DNA from 2 places in the Streptomyces sp. NPDC088553 genome. Region 2 is predicted to be linked to the other one. Evidence: riboswitches for the same ligand, from Rfam matches in the RefSeq annotation. Region 2 holds a riboswitch; the other holds the start of a gene.
What was found. Region 2 has a riboswitch for ZMP and ZTP ahead of ACIP8Z_RS06950 (bifunctional 5,10-methylenetetrahydrofolate dehydrogenase/5,10-methenyltetrahydrofolate cyclohydrolase). Riboswitches for the same ligand answer to the same signal wherever they lie in the genome.
Positions count from the first base shown of each region.

Region 1: another riboswitch for ZMP and ZTP. It lies ahead of glyA (serine hydroxymethyltransferase); the one in region 2 lies ahead of ACIP8Z_RS06950 (bifunctional 5,10-methylenetetrahydrofolate dehydrogenase/5,10-methenyltetrahydrofolate cyclohydrolase).

Region 1 is NZ_JBIVMG010000005.1:601,332-604,726, reverse strand. It holds gene ACIP8Z_RS19610 (hypothetical protein) at 1-412, shown strand, start outside; gene glyA (serine hydroxymethyltransferase) at 430-1,707, opposite strand; ZMP/ZTP riboswitch at 1,778-1,868, opposite strand; gene rocD (ornithine--oxo-acid transaminase) at 1,991-3,199, shown strand; gene ACIP8Z_RS19595 (hypothetical protein) at 3,317-3,395, shown strand, end outside.
Region 2 is NZ_JBIVMG010000002.1:390,138-393,532, reverse strand. It holds gene ACIP8Z_RS06960 (hypothetical protein) at 1-39, shown strand, start outside; gene ACIP8Z_RS06955 (hypothetical protein) at 735-1,358, opposite strand; ZMP/ZTP riboswitch at 1,850-1,958, shown strand; gene ACIP8Z_RS06950 (bifunctional 5,10-methylenetetrahydrofolate dehydrogenase/5,10-methenyltetrahydrofolate cyclohydrolase) at 1,987-2,841, shown strand; gene ACIP8Z_RS06945 (hypothetical protein) at 3,205-3,395, shown strand, end outside.

The sequences.
Region 1 (3,395 bases), on a different contig from region 2:
GGCCGGCTTCGAGCCGCTGATACCGGGGGCGCTCGGCGCGCCGGACGCGATAGCGGTGACGGGGTCGGCCGAGCGGGGCCGGGCGGTGATCAGTCTGTGCTGGCGCGACGGGGGGCGGACGGTCCGGCTGGACGAGTTCCCGGCCCGGCTGGACATCGGGTTCGCCAAGCAGGTGCGGACACAGCCGGAGTGGGTCGATCTCCCGGACGGCGCGCACGGGTACTGGTTCGCGGCGCCGCATCTGCTGACGTTCCCGATGACCGACGGGACGGGCACGGCCTGGACCCATGAGGTCCGCACGGCGGGCCCCACGCTCCTCTGGACGAGGAACGGGGGCGCGCTCACCTTCCGCCTGGAGGGCATACCGGACCGTGAGGAGGCCCGGCGGGCGGCGGAGTCGGTCGGCGGCTGACGGGCCGGCCGTACGGGTCAGGCCGGGAGGCCCGGGGCCGGGAAGGCGCCCATCAGGTCGGCGACCTCCGCGCGGACGGCGGCGAGGGCCTGCTCGTCGCCCGTGCCGGCGGCGGCGACACCGCGGTCGATCCAGTCGGCGACCTGGCCCATGTGCTCGGTGGTGAGGCCGCGGGAGGTGAGGGAGGGAGTGCCGATGCGGATGCCCGAGGGGTCGAACGGCTTCCGGGGGTCGTAGGGGACGGTGTTGTAGTTGACGACGATGCCCGCCCGGTCGAGGGCCTTCGCGGCGATCTTGCCCGGGACCTGCTTGGGGGTGAGGTCCATCAGGATCAGGTGGTTGTCGGTGCCGCCGGAGACGAGGTCGAAGCCGCGGGCGAGGAGCGCGTCGGCGAGGGCCTTGGCGTTGGCGACGACGGCGTGGGCGTAGTCACGGAAGGAGGGCAGGGAGGCCTCGCGGAGGGCGACCGCGATGGCGGCGGTGGTCTGGTTGTGCGGGCCGCCCTGGAGGCCGGGGAAGACGGCCTTGTCGAGGGCCTTGGCGTGCTCCTCGCGGGACATCAGCATGGCGCCGCGCGGGCCGCGGAGGGTCTTGTGGGTGGTCGTGGAGATGACGTCCACGTGCGGGACCGGGGACGGGTGGGCGCCGCCGGCGATCAGGCCGGCGATGTGGGCGACGTCGGCGACAAGCACGGCACCGGCCTCGCGGGCGATCTCGCCGAAGGCGGCGAAGTCGATCGTGCGGGGCAGCGCGGTGCCGCCGCAGAAGATCACCTTGGGGCGCTCCTTGAGGGCGAGCTCGCGGACCTCGTCGAAGTCGATGAGGCCCGTGTCCTGGCGGACGCCGTACTGGACGCCGCGGAACCACTTGCCGGTGGCGGAGACGCCCCAGCCGTGGGTGAGGTGGCCGCCCATGGGCAGGGCCATGCCCATGACGGTGTCGCCGGGCTCGGCGAAGGCGAGGTAGACGGCGAGGTTGGCCGGGGAGCCGGAGTAGGGCTGGACGTTGGCGTGGTCGACGCCGAAGAGGGCCTTGGCGCGCTCGACGGCGAGGGTCTCGACCTGGTCGATGTTCTGCTGGCCCTCGTAGTAGCGGCGGCCGGGGTAGCCCTCGCTGTACTTGTTCTGGAGGACGGTGCCGGAGGCTTCGAGGACGGCGGCGGAGACGTAGTTCTCGCTGGGGATGAGGCGCAGGGTCTCGGCCTGGAGGCGTTCCTCGGCGCCGACGAGGGCGGCGAGCTCGGGGTCGGCGGCGGCGAGCGCGGGGTGGGTGTACTGGTGCTGCGGCGTGGTCATGGTGTGTCCTCCGGGCGTCGGCGGGTCCCGGGGCGCTGCGTGAGAGGCGGCGCCACGCGGGACTTCGGTCCCGTGACGCCCAGGCGGGCGGCGTCTCGTGTGGTCTGCCGCGCACGGCTCCCCCGGGGTCGCTTCCCCGCGCGCCAGTCGCCGTGCGTGATTTCAGAGTAGCTGGCGCGGCGCGCGTGAGGTTTCCCGGTCCGGCATCCGAGCGACGATAGAAACAGGGGCCACACCCCCTCGTCGGGGTCACCCCCCGAGCCGCAGGACGAACGGAGATCCCGTGTCGAGCACACAAGACGCGATCGCTTCGGCGGAGGCGCACAGCGCTCACAACTACCACCCCCTGCCGGTCGTCGTCGCCTCGGCGGACGGCGCCTGGATGACCGATGTCGAGGGGCGCCGCTATCTCGACATGCTCGCCGGTTACTCGGCGCTCAACTTCGGGCACGGCAACCGGCGTCTGATCGACGCGGCGAAGACCCAGCTGGAGCGGGTGACGCTGACGTCGCGCGCCTTCCACCACGACCGGTTCGCCGAGTTCTGCACCCGGCTCGCCGAGCTGTGCGGGAAGGAGGCGGTGCTGCCGATGAACACCGGCGCGGAGGCGATCGAGACGGCCGTGAAGACCGCCCGGAAGTGGGGGTACGAGGTGAAGGGCGTGCCGGACGGGCACGCGAAGATCGTGGTGGCGGCGAACAACTTCCACGGCAGGACGACGACGATCGTCAGCTTCTCCACGGACCACGAGGCGCGGGACCACTTCGGTCCGTACACCCCGGGGTTCGAGATCGTGCCGTACGGGGACCTGACGGCGATGGAGGCGGCGGTCACCGAGAACACGGTGGCGGTGCTGCTCGAACCGATCCAGGGCGAGGCGGGGGTCCTGGTCCCGCCGGCGGGCTATCTGGCGGGGGTGCGGGAGCTGACCCGCCGGCGGAACGTGCTGTTCATGGCGGACGAGATCCAGTCGGGTCTGGGCCGGACGGGCCGGACGTTCGCGTGCGAGCACGAGGGCGTGGTGCCGGACGTGTACGTCCTGGGGAAGGCGCTGGGCGGCGGGGTGGTGCCGGTGTCGGCGGTGGTCGCCGACCGGGAGGTGCTCGGGGTGTTCCGGCCGGGTGAGCACGGGTCGACGTTCGGCGGGAATCCGCTGGCCTGCGCGGTGGCCCTGGAGGTGATCGCGATGCTGCGGACGGGCGAGTACCAGGAGCGGGCGGCGGAGCTGGGCGAGCATCTGCACGCGGAGCTGGGGCTGCTCGTGGGCGGCGGGGCGGTGGAGGCGGTGCGCGGTCGTGGGCTGTGGGCCGGCGTGGACATCGCGCCGTCGCACGGCACGGGCCGGGAGATCTCGGAGAAGCTGATGGAGCGGGGTGTGCTGGTGAAGGACACCCACGGCTCGACGATCCGGATCGCGCCGCCGCTGGTCATCTCGAAGGAGGACCTGGACTGGGGTCTGGAGCAGTTGAGGGGGGTGCTGGCGGAGGAGTGACGCCTCGCCGACGCCGGGGGCGGTGCGTGGAGTGACGCCTCGCCCCGGCGGTCCGGGCGCCTCGGGGCTTCCCGCCTTCTCCGCGTACATCGCGAGGCCCTGGAGCAGCGCCTCGCGATGGAGCGGCTGCGTGAGATCGTCGCCGATTTCGAGATCGACCACGATCCGCTGACCCGCGCCGAAGTCGAGGCCGCCC
Region 2 (3,395 bases):
GAGGCCGACCTGAGGGGGCTTCCGCACGGGCTGCGCTAGGTGCTCACGCCGTGTCTGGCGCCGGACGCGTCGAGCCGTCCGGACACGGCCGAGCTGGCCCGCCTTCTCGCGGACGAAGATCCCGCGGACGCCGACGGCGGGGGAGCGGCGGACGTCCCGTGGCCCGCACACGTCACCCGTGACATCGCCCGACGCGAAGCCGAACTGGGAGAGCTGGACGCCCGGTTGGGGGACATCGCCGCACCTGGTGTGCACGACCTGCCGACCGTGACCGCGCCCCGCCGGGGCCGACGCCGTGGGTCGGCGGCGGCACCGTGTGCTGGCCGTGGCCGTCGTGGCGTCCCTGGCGCTTCTGGCCGGTGTCGGGATCGGCGGCACCTACGCCACCGGACGGTGGCCGTGGCCGCAGTCGCGCGGCGGCGGCCTGGCGACCCCCGGGCCGTCCGCCTCAACATCCGGGGCCGGAGGCAGTGCCGCTCCGGCCGCCGCACAGGCCTCCTACGTGGACGAACTCGGCGGCCCCGACCGGGGCAGGAGCTTCGACGCCGCGCCCTCGCTCCGCGTTGCGGTCGTCAAGGACACCGGGCTGTGGTCAGTGCGCCTGCCCCGACCGCGTGGGGCCGGTCGTCAGCAATGAAAGCCGTTGCTCCTGGCGCACGTTGAGCAGATCCCTCCCCGCGCGGCTTGTCACAGATCCTCGTTGAAGACCACCGTGACCGGGCGGAAGCGATCTCTCAATATCCCCAGCCGGCGTAGATGGTGACGTTCTCGCCGTTGTCCCTGGCCCCGACGCACAGGTCACGCCAGTCGAGCAGCCAGCCGCTGGAGCGGCACCTCTCCTGCTGCAGACCCAGTTCGCGGATGATCTCCGGCCGGGACAAGCCGTCTTCGCTGGTGACCGTCGCAACGCGCCAGCAGCCGCCGGAACCGCAGCTGGTGCCTTCGTTGATCATGCTGATGCCTGGCGGCATCGAGGGGAGAGCCTTGGACGGCGGCGCGTCCGAGCCTTCGCTGATCATCAGCGCGTACAGGAGGCCGGCCACGAGGGTGAGGGCGAACTGCATTCCCAGGAAGCCGATCGCTCCGTTGCGGCGGGCCATCCATTCCGGGGGAGGGGAGTTCTCGTGCCGGCCTTCCAGTCCCGCACCGCAGACGATGAGCAGAGGCGAAAGGATCGTGAACACGAGATGGGCGTCGGGCCGGGGGGCATGGATCCAGCCCTGCTGGACGCCGATCAGCAGACTGCCTCCGGCGAGCAACATGCCACCGATCGCGAAGCCGACAGGGCGGGTACGGGCGATCGCCGTCCAGACCACGGCGGGCGCGACGGCAAAGAGTATCCCCAGGACGGTCAGCATGTACGGGGGGACGTGCGGCTTCAAGCGCCCGGTTCCGCACGGCCGGGACTCACCAGCCGCATGGTCTGGCCAACCGGGTGCGGAGGCTGCCGTCACGGGGCGCGCAGGTCCTGAACCTGCTGATGGACCTGCGCGAGGAACTCGGCCTCTCGCTGCTGTTCCTCTCCCACGACCTCGCGGTGGTACGCCACTTCTGCGACCGGATCGCGGTCCTGAACAACGGAGAGCTGGTGGAGGTGGGGCCGAGGGACACCGTCTTCGACACGAGGCCGCCTCCTGCACCACGGAGCTGCTGGCCTCGTTCCCGCAGCACCTCCCGCCCACGGGCGGCCCCGCCGAGGGCTGAACGGCACGAGCGCCGCACCGGTCGGACGACCGGTGCGGCGCTGTGGCGTGCACGCCCGAACACAGGGACGCGGTCGACAGACGTCTGGGTGCCCCGTCCCGCGCACCCTGTCCGGGACCGGCCCCCGGCCGCTCACGTACAGTAGGGCTCGGGCCGTGACTGGCGCTTGAGGTGGATCACCACCGGGGAGCGGCCCGGCGGGGGCGTGCTCGACCGGCGCGACCGTACCGATGCCGTGCGCCTGGGCGAATCACCTGTCAGAGACGACGCCCAGGAGTTGCCATGTCCACCAGCACCGCCACCCTCATGGACGGCACGGCCCTCGCCCGCCGTACGGTCGAGGAGACTGCCGCCCGCGCCGCCGAGATCACCCGGCGCACCGGTGTCACGCCGTGTCTCGCGACCGTCCTGGTCGGTGCGGACCCGGCCTCGGTCACGTACGTGAAGATGAAGCAGAACCGCTGCGCGAAGGCCGGAATCCGCTCCAAGCACGTCGAGCTGCCCGCCACCACGACGACCGAGGAACTCGTCGCCGCGATCACGGCCCTCTCCGAGGACCCCGAGGTCCACGGCATCCTCCTCCAGCACCCCGTCGGCCCGCACATCGACGAGCGCGCCGCCTTCGAGGCCATCGCCCCGGAGAAGGACGTCGACGGCGTCACCATGGCCTCCTTCGCCGCCATGGGCTTCGGCCTGCCCGGCTTCGTCTCCTGCACGCCCGGCGGCATCATGCGCCTCCTGGACGCCTACGACGTGGAGCCCCGCGGCAAGCGCGCCGTCGTCGTCGGCCGCAGCGCGATCCTCGGCAAGCCGGCCGGACTCCTCCTCCTCGGCCGCGACGCCACCGTCACCTACTGCCACTCCCGCACCGAGGACCTCTCCTCCGTCGTCCGCGAGGCCGACATCCTCGTGGCCGCCGTCGGCAAGCCGAACTTCATCAAGGGCGCCGACATCAAGCCCGGCGCCGTCGTCATCGACGCGGGCTACAACCCGGGCAACGTCGGCGACGTCGACTTCGCCTCGGCCGCCGAACGCGCCTCCCTCATCACCCCCGTCCCGGGCGGCGTCGGACCCATGACCATCGCCGTGCTCCTCGCGCAGACCGTCGAGGGCGCGGAGCGCCAGCTCGGCCTGTAGGACCGGTTCATGACGGGGCGGCGGGAGGGAGAGCGGGCGGGATCGCGGCTGGCGATGGTCACGTTTCTGTACAGGCCGCTCCCCGCACCCCTAAAAAGGTGGCCCCGGAGCCGCCGACCGGCGAACCTTGACCTTGTGCCCCACCCGTCCACCGCCACCCCGTCGCCGGACCGCCGCCCGGGCGAACCCGATTCGCCTGGTGAGCCCGACTCGTTCGGTGAGTCCGCCCCGCCCGGTGCGCCTGACTCGCTCGACACGTCCGACGGCTCCGGCGGTGCCGACGGCTCCGGCGGTGCCGATCGCTCCTGCCGTGCCGACCTGTCCGTCCCCTCGGATTCGCCCGATGTTGATAATGCGGACGATGTGTCCGACTCGTACGGTCCGTCCGGCGCGTCCGACTCGCTCGGTGAGGCCGGGCCGCTTCACGCGTCCGGTACGAGCCCGGTGACCCGCTCCGACGCACCCGCCCGACCTGGTTCCGCTTCCGGTTCCGGTTCGGACTCCGGCTGGTCGCCCCGCATCGCCCGGCTCGGCGCGCCCCGGCCCGGGCCGGC